Regions from separate parts of the Bradyrhizobium sp. cf659 genome, predicted to be linked through region 1. Evidence: predicted binding sites of a transcription regulator. Region 1 holds the regulator's gene; the other holds the start of a gene.
The links. Region 1 encodes HrcA, which represses chaperone genes, less so after heat shock. Its sites were predicted from a motif close to GTTAGCACTCNCNNNNNGNGAGTGCTAAC; they were not measured.
Positions count from the first base shown of each region.

Region 2: the regulator HrcA is predicted to act here: its motif matches at 2,823-2,851, upstream of BM118_RS02820 (co-chaperone GroES).

Region 1 covers NZ_FOQJ01000023.1:5,205-9,680, forward strand. The annotation lists gene hemW (radical SAM family heme chaperone HemW) at 1-1,112, opposite strand, end outside; gene rdgB (RdgB/HAM1 family non-canonical purine NTP pyrophosphatase) at 1,099-1,734, opposite strand; gene rph (ribonuclease PH) at 1,746-2,459, opposite strand; gene hrcA (heat-inducible transcriptional repressor HrcA) at 2,623-3,711, shown strand; gene grpE (nucleotide exchange factor GrpE) at 3,809-4,417, shown strand.
Region 2 covers NZ_FOQJ01000001.1:575,161-579,636, reverse strand. The annotation lists gene BM118_RS02835 (alpha,alpha-trehalose-phosphate synthase (UDP-forming)) at 1-1,006, opposite strand, end outside; gene BM118_RS42145 (hypothetical protein) at 1,426-1,743, shown strand; partial or broken gene BM118_RS42140 (IS701 family transposase) at 1,766-2,203, opposite strand; partial or broken gene BM118_RS02825 (hypothetical protein) at 2,294-2,552, shown strand; gene BM118_RS02820 (co-chaperone GroES) at 2,892-3,209, shown strand; gene groL (chaperonin GroEL) at 3,353-4,476, shown strand, end outside.

The DNA of each region.
Region 1 (4,476 bases):
CCGCTGCTTGTCACGCGCAGGCGGCCGCTGGTGTCGACCGTGATCGCACCTTCCTCGCGCAGCAGTGCGATGCGCTTGGGGTCGAGCGGGCGGCCGGAGAGGGCGGTGTAGCGCTCGGGGTCGATGCCTTCGGCGAGACGGAGTCCCATCAGCAGGAATTCGTCGGCGCGCTCCTCGCTGTTGAGGAGATCGTCGGTGACGACGCCGTGGCCGCCGGTCTCGACCCGCATCAGCCAGGCTTCGGGACGTTTCTCGGTGGCGGTGGCGTGCCTGATGCCGTCGATGTCGAGCCGGCCGTGCGCGCCGGGGCCGATGCCGGCATATTCCTCGCCGCGCCAGTAGACCAGATTGTGCCGGCACTCGGCGCCGCGCCGCGCGTGATTGGATATCTCGTAGGCGGGCAGGCCGAGCTTGTCGCAGGTCTCCTGCGTGACGTCGTAGAGCGCGCGCGCGACCGCCTCATTCGGCGTCTTCAGTTTGCCGGCCTGGTGCAGGCCGAAGAACGGCGTGCCTTCCTCGATCGTCAATTGATAGAGCGACAGATGCTCGGCCGCTTCATCGATCGCGAGACGCAGCTCTTGGGCCCACATCGCCGGCGTCTGGTCGGGGCGGGCGTAGATCAGGTCGAACGAATAACGGTCGAACGAGCGGCGCGCGATGGCGACGGCGTCCAGCGCTTCGCGCGCGCTATGCATGCGGCCGAGCGCCTTCAGCGAAGCATCGTCGAGCGCCTGTACGCCGAGCGAGACGCGGTTGACGCCGGCGGCGCGATAGCCGGCAAAGCGCGTGGCCTCGACGCTGGTCGGGTTTGCTTCCAGCGTGACCTCGACGTCCTTCGCCACCGTCCAGTTCTTGCCGATCGCATCGAGCACGGCGCCGACGGTCGCAGGCTGCATCAGGGACGGCGTGCCGCCGCCGAGGAAGATCGAGGTGACCTCGCGGCCGGGCGCGCGCTGCGCGGTCGTTTCGATCTCGCGCGCGAAGGCGGAAGCGAAGCGCGCTTCGTCGATCGCGACGTGGCGGACATGGCTGTTGAAGTCGCAATAGGGGCATTTCGACAGGCAGAACGGCCAGTGCACGTAGACGCCGAAGGCTTCCTTAGCGCGGCTCAAGGCAGATCTCCGCCAGTTTCACGAAGGCGCGGGCGCGGTGCGACAGGCCGAGGCCGAGCGGCGGCAGCCCGTGCTTCTCGATGCTGGTCATCTCGCCGAAGGTGCGGCTGTGACCGTCGGGCAGGAACATCGGATCGTAGCCGAAGCCGGCTGTGCCGCGTGGCGGCCAGACCAGCGTGCCGTCGACGCGCGCCTCGACCTCTTCGAGATGATCGTCGGGCCAGGCGACGCAGAGAGCGGAGACGAAGTGCGCCTTGCGCTTGTCGGGCGTGGTCGCGCCGCGCTCCTGCAACAGGCGCTCGATCCGCGTCATCGCCACGGTGAAATCCTTGGTCGGGCCGGCCCAGCGCGCACTGTAGATGCCAGGCGCGCCGTCGAGCGGGTCGACCACGATGCCGGAATCATCGGCGAAGGACGGAAGCCTGGACGCCTGCGCCGCAGCGACCGCCTTGATCGCGGCGTTGCTGCGGAAATCCTTGCCGGTCTCGTCCGGCTCGTGAAGGCCGAGCTCGCCGGCCGACACCGCCTCGATGCCGTAAGGCGCCAAAAGCTCCTTCATCTCGGCGAGCTTGCCGGGATTGTGGGTGGCGATGACGAGCTTTCCCGTGATTCGGCGGTGCATGGGCCTATTGACTACGCGACAGCCAGTTTCTGCAAGTCCACGAGGCGCGCGACGCCCTTGCGCGCCAGCGCCATCAGCGCCAGGAACTCGGCTTCCGTGAACGGCTCGCGCTCCGCGGTGCCCTGCACCTCGATGATGCGGCCGTCGCCGGTCATGACGAAATTGGCGTCGGTCTCGGCCTCGGAATCCTCGGCATAGTCGAGGTCGAGCACGGGATTGCCGTTGTAGATGCCGCAGGAGATCGCGGCGACGTTGTCGCGCAGCACGTTGGCCTTGACCATGTTGCGCGCCTTCATCCAGTTGACGCAGTCGGCGAGCGCGACCCAGGCGCCGGTGATCGAGGCCGTGCGCGTGCCGCCGTCGGCCTGGAGCACGTCGCAATCGACCGTGATCTGGCGCTCGCCGAGCGCTTCGAGATTGATGATGGTGCGAAGCGAGCGGCCGATCAGGCGCTGGATCTCGACGGTGCGGCCGCTCTGCTTGCCGGCGGAGGCCTCGCGGCGGGTGCGTTCTGAGGTCGCGCGCGGCAGCATGCCGTATTCGGCGGTGACCCAGCCGCGGCCCTGGCCCTTCAGCCACGGCGGCAGGCGGTCCTCCAGCGTGGCGGTGACCAGCACATGGGTATCGCCGAATTTCACCAGGCAGGAGCCTTCCGCATATTTGACCACGCCGCGCTCCAGCGTCACGGGGCGCAATTCGTCGGGCGCACGGCGGCTTGGCCGCATGGGAAATCCTCCAAAACTCACGGGAATAGGCTGTTCGCGGTGCTTGTAGGTGGGGTGAGGGTGAGCGGCAAGGCCTTTTCGGTCCCCAGGCAAGTGCAAAACCACGCTTGTCATGGACCTCCCGGATGGACAAATTATAAGCATCTGAGAGGAGTTGCCGTCTGTGGCCCATCACGATCCGATCCATCTGATCGCGCCGCGCGCAGGCCTCGCCCAGCTGAATGAGCGTTCCCGCGACATCTTTCGTCAAATCGTCGAAAGCTATCTCGCGACCGGCGAGCCGGTGGGGTCGCGGAACATCTCACGCCTGATCGCGATGCCGCTGTCGCCGGCCTCGGTCCGCAATGTCATGGCCGACCTGGAACAGCTCGGCCTGATCTATGCGCCCCACACCTCCGCCGGCCGTTTGCCGACGGAACTCGGCCTGCGCTTCTTCGTCGATGCCTTGATGCAGGTTGGCGACCTCAATGACGCCGAGCGGCAGTCGATCCAGAGCCAGCTCACCTCCGTCGGTCAGGCGCAATCGGTCGAGGCGGCACTGGACCAGGCGCTGACCCGGCTGTCGGGCCTGACCCGCGCCGCCGCGGTGGTGCTGACGCCGAAATCCAATGCGCGGCTGAAACACATCGAATTCGTCCGGCTGGAACCGGAAAAGGCGCTGGTGATCCTGGTCGGCGAGGATGGCCAGGTCGAAAACCGCGTGCTGACGCTGCCGCCCGGAGTTCCCTCTTCGGCGATCACCGAGGCCGGCAATTTCCTCAACGCGCGGATTCGCGGCCGGACCCTGGCCGAGGCGCGGCTCGAGCTCGAGACCGCGCTCGCGGAAGCCCGTGCCGAGCTCGATCAGCTGACGCAGAAGGTGATTTCGGCCGGTATCGCCAGCTGGTCCGGCGGCGAGAACGAGGACCGCCAGCTCATCGTCCGCGGCCACGCCAATCTGCTGGAAGACCTGCACGCGCTGGAGGATCTGGAGCGGGTGCGCCTCTTGTTCGACGATCTCGAGACCAAGCGCGGCGTGATCGACCTGCTCGGCCGCGCAGAAACCGCCGAGGGCGTGCGCATCTTTATCGGTTCGGAGAACAAACTGTTCTCCTTGTCGGGCTCCTCCACCATCATCTCGCCCTATCGGGATGCCGCCGGCCACATCGTCGGCGTTCTGGGCGTGATCGGGCCAACACGGCTGAATTATGCCCGCGTGATCCCGACCGTGGACTACGCCGCCCGCATCGTCAGCCGCCTTCTGGGGGGCTGACCGGCGTTTGAGCCGATCACGGGCGCTTGATTTTCGGCGCCCGAAGCACGATATCCGGGCCAGAAAAATCCCTGAGACAAATTCGAAAAGAGAGCCGATGAGCGATCGAGACCGGCAACCCGAAGACACGACCGCGCCGACCGGCGAGCCCGTGGTGTCAAAACCCTACATCATGCCCGACGATCCCGAGCCGGGCTCGGTCGAACTGTTGCAGAAGGAAGCCGCCGAGGCGCGCGACCGCATGCTGCGGACGCTGGCCGAGATGGAGAATCTGCGCAAGCGCACCACCAAGGAGGTCGCCGACGCGCGTCTCTACGGCATCACCGGCTTTGCCCGCGACGTGCTCGACATCGCCGACAATCTCCAGCGCGCGCTCGACGCGGTTCCGGCCGAGGCCCGTGCCGCGGCCGATCCCGGCCTGACCTCGCTGATCGAGGGCGTCGAGCTCACCGAGCGCTCGCTGCTCAACGCGCTGGAAAAGCACGGCGTGAAGAAATTCGACCCCTCGGGCCAGAAGTTCGACCCGAACTTCCAGCAGGCGATGTTCGAAGTGCCTGATGCGTCGGTGCCCGCTGGTACGGTCGTGCAGGTCATGCAGGCCGGCTACACCATCGGCGAGCGCGTGCTGCGTCCGGCTCTCGTCGGTGTCGCCAAGGGCGGCGCGAAGGCTGCGCCCGCGGCGAACAACAACGAGTCGGCCAACTAGCTCGCAGACCTCATGGTGAGGAGCCGCGCCCTTGCGCGGCGTCTCGAACCATGAAGGCC
Region 2 (4,476 bases), on a different contig from region 1:
ACTGGATCGGTGCCCAATCGAGTTCCGCGAAGCGACCGGCCACGTCGCCTGCCAGTGCACCGAGCCTCTGCCGTAGTGCACGGTATTCAGGGACGTCGCTGCGCGTTGCGGTGGCGATCTGCAGCAAGCGGACGTGGTTGCGGTATGCGGGATAGCCCTCGAGAAAGCCGGCGAACGCTTTGAACCGGTGCTCGAGGCCCTTACTGTAATCCAGCCGGTCCACCCCAATGATGAGCTGGCGCCCCCGCAGGCTCTCATGCAGCCGGCGTGCCGTTCGAGACGTCACAGCGCGACTGGCCATTTGGGCAATGGCTTCAGTATCGATCCCGATCGGGAAGGCGCCGGCACGAAGAACGCGATCGAAAGCCTGAATCTGGCCATCGGACGAAACCTTACCTCCTGCGCGGCGAACGATGGCGTCATGGAAGGCGATCAGATCCTCCACCGTTTGGAAGCCGACGAGATCGTAAGCGCACAGTGATTTCAGCAGGTCGCCATAGCGGGGAAGGGTTGCCAGCACCCCCAAAGACGGAAACGGCGTATGCAAGAAGAACCCGATCCGTTGTGTGGCCCCGGCGCGGCGAAGTTCCTCGGCCATCGGGATCAGATGATAGTCATGGACCCAGACGAGGTCACTCGGCCTGAGCAGGGGCGCGAGCGCGTCGGCGAGCAGGGCGTTCACCCGTCGATAGGCGGCCAAGTCCCGGCGGCTAAAGTTCACGAGGTCAAGACGATAGTGGAATAAGGGCCACAGTGCCGCGTTGGAGAAGCCGCTGTAGTAGCCGTCATGGTCTGCGCGGGTAAGATCGACGGTAGCGTAGGTCACTCCCTCGGTCTCAAAAACGTTCGGCTCTGGTGTTGTTTCTCCAAGCTTGCCACTCCACCCGAACCATAAGCCTCCAGCCTGATGCAGAGCGTCGACGAGGCCGGTCACAAGCCCGCCGCTGCGCTGCGCAGCTTTTCCCGGCAAGGCGACACGGTTGGAGACGATGACCAAGCGGCTCAAGCGGGTCCTCTCCGCGCTGTCAGGGCTGCGTCAAGCCGAGCCGCCAAAAGATCTCGGCGAACACGGCAACGCAAATGATCGGCCGGTGACACATCCGCCGGCGAGCACATTCACCTCGCTCCCCACGCGAAGATCCCCAAGTCCTTCCACCGAACCGATAGTTCCGTCATCAGGCAATCTCGCGCTTGAGGTCGGCGCGACGCGTGGATATCGAGCGGCAAGATCAAGGCGTTACCTGTAAAACATATAGATATTCTCGCAGTAAATACAGGATACTCTGCCGATCAGCTGAGCTGTTGGGCGCCGTCTAGAACCGATCTTCGCAGCCGCGGCATTCTCGGTACTGGAAGGATTGGCGCTGCGGATCGACCCGCGACCGACCGAATGGCGCTTACCTGCGATATGTGCGATTATATAACATGGTCAAAGAGAAAGACCGAAGGACAGCGCCGGAAGAAGAAATGGCAACCGCTCTCGACCGTTGGGACGAGGAAGGCGGAGCGCAGGAGCTGGCGTGGCCTTTACCCTATAAAGCGAGCGATTTGCGGGACGTGGAGCGCAGAGTCCTGGAATGTCTGGGTGCCGCCCTTGTCAGCGAATGGAATGATCTGCCTACTGACGTCCAACGCAGGCTCTTCGAGCACGCGGCCTCGGGAAAATCGCACGACGCCATCGTATTGAAGACGCGGATCGCCCGTTTCCTGCATGATCATAAAGGCTCCTCGCGTGTGCGCTGACACGACCTTGGCAGATTGTCCACGCCGTTGCTTTTCGCTGACCCGTCTTCTGCAGTATAGGTATCGCGGATCTGATGCCCGAACAATGAGCGCGACGATGGCGGGACGAACGGCCGGCAGGCTGGACTGAGGTGGTGGCCCGTCGATTCATTTTTGCGCCCCGTTTTGGCAATGCGGCAAGAAGGCGTAGCAATCATCGTCATAAGAGCGTGACGATAAAGACTGTGTCAGGATCATCCCTCGAAGTGATCGAGACCGAATTCCTCTTTTAGCTGTTGATGCGCTTGCTCACAGATCAATCGCTCCTTGACGGTTGCTGCCGACCGCCGCAGGCCTCTCGGCTCGTAGATTTGCGAGATAACATTTCTGCTTCCCAATGCCCGCCGATCGCCAACGCATTTTTCCACTTAGCATCAGCAAGCATCTCGTCGGCCGGCATCAACAACTAATCCGGGATGTGTATTGCCTTGTATTAATCTCGGCACAAAGAGCACGGTAAGCGGATCGCTTATAGCGCCGATGCGAAGCTGTTTCTGAAGGATAGCCGATCATGACCATGCGCTCGCGACGCGAAACGGTCACCTTCAAGCATCAAGGGCATCGACCGCCTTCTGCCTCCGGGTGCCTACGAGGTCGTCACCGATGAGGAGATGATCGAAGGATTGTCATTCGCGTCGTTTCGCCGGGTTGCCACTATGATCATGGTGCCGGCGGCGCCGCCGCGCACCTCAACGATGGAGATGATTTCCATCAGCCCGGTTGATTTGGCTGACGCGCAGCGCATTGATGCCGACGCGCCTCACGAGTGACGAGCCACTCGATCTCGACAAGCACCGCTGAATGGCTGCACAAGAAGCGACCGATGTTCGGCCTATTCTTGCGCACGTACAACGCAAAAGCCTTGCGCGCTGGGTGGCTTTCTTAAATGTGATGACCCTGCGTCCAACGACTTTCGCTCCACACAGCTGGTCTTGACCGGATCCTTAGCCGCCGCTGCCTTGGCAGGATTTCGTGACGTTCTGAGCAGAATATCATTTCGGGACGGTCTTGTTCCTCCTCCTGCGGTCGCTTATGTGCTGTTTAGCACTCGTTGGCCACGACTGCTATTTCGTCTAAAGCAAACAACAACCAGCAAATAGGAGGGCAGCATGAAATTCCGTCCGCTTCACGACCGCGTTGTGGTCAAGCGTATTGAAGCCGAAGAGAAGACCACTGGCGGAATCATCATTCCGGACAGCGCCAAGGAAAAACCCTCGCAGGGTGAAATCACGGCGGTCGGTCCTGGTGGCCGTGACGAAGCCGGCAAGCTGATTCCCATCGATCTCAAGGTTGGCGACCGCGTGCTGTTCGGCAAGTGGTCAGGCACCGAGGTCAAGCTTGATGGTCAGGAACTTCTGATCATGAAGGAAAGCGACATTATGGGCGTTCTCGTCGAGCTGCCCGCCGCCAAGAAGAAGGTCGCGTAAGCGCCAGTCAGTTTTCTTTATCCTGAGCAGTCGGCGCAGCCGGCATCTTGAAGGATGAGGCCTGTAAGTTCAAATCTCGTCACTTAAGAGCCAGCCCAGTCGCGCGGTCCTTGGGATCTGACCAGTCGAAAACGGAGATCATTATGTCGGCCAAAGAAGTCAAATTCGGCGTCGATGCCCGCGACAGGATGTTGCGCGGTGTCGAAATTCTCAACAATGCGGTCAGGGTCACGCTCGGTCCCAAGGGCCGGAACGTCGTGCTCGAGAAGTCGTTCGGCGCTCCCCGCATCACCAAGGACGGCGTCACTGTCGCCAAGGAGATCGAGCTTGAAGACAAGTTCGAGAACATGGGCGCGCAGATGGTGCGAGAAGTTGCCTCCAAGTCGGCAGATGCGGCTGGCGACGGCACCACCACCGCGACCGTGCTCGCGGCTGCGATCGTCCGTGAAGGCGCTAAGGCGGTTGCCGCCGGCATGAACCCGATGGATCTCAAGCGCGGTATCGACCTCGCGGTGGAAGCCGTGGTCGCCGACCTCGTGAAGAACTCCAAGAAGGTCACCTCGAACGAGGAAATCGCCCAGGTCGGCACCATCTCGGCTAACGGCGACGCGGAAATCGGTAAGTTCCTCTCCGACGCCATGAAGAAGGTCGGTAACGAGGGCGTTATCACGGTTGAGGAAGCCAAGTCGCTCGAGACTGAACTCGAGGTCGTCGAAGGCATGCAGTTCGACCGCGGCTACATCTCGCCGTACTTCGTCACAAACGCCGACAAAATGCGCGTCGAAATGGAAGACGCCTACATCCTCATCAACGAAAAGAAGCTATCTCAGTTGAATGAACTGCTTCCGCTGCTGGAAGCCGTCGTCCAGAGTGGCAAGCCGCTGGTGATTATCGCGGAAGACGTCGAAGGCGAAGCGCTCGCGACCCTGGTCGTGAACCGTCTGCGTGGCGGTCTGAAGGTCGCGGCCGTCAAAGCTCCCGGCTTCGGCGATCGTCGCAAGGCCATGCTGCAAGACATTGCGATCCTGACCGGCGGCCAGGCGATCTCGGAAGATCTCGGCATCAAGCTGGAGAACGTTACGCTCGCCATGCTCGGCCGCGCCAAGAAGGTGATGATCGACAAGGAGAACACCACCATCGTCAGCGGCGCCGGCAAGAAGGCCGACATCGAGGCGCGCGTCAACCAGATCAAGGCGCAGATCGAGGAAACCACCTCGGACTACGACCGTGAGAAGCTGCAAGAGCGTCTCGCCAAGCTCGCAGGCGG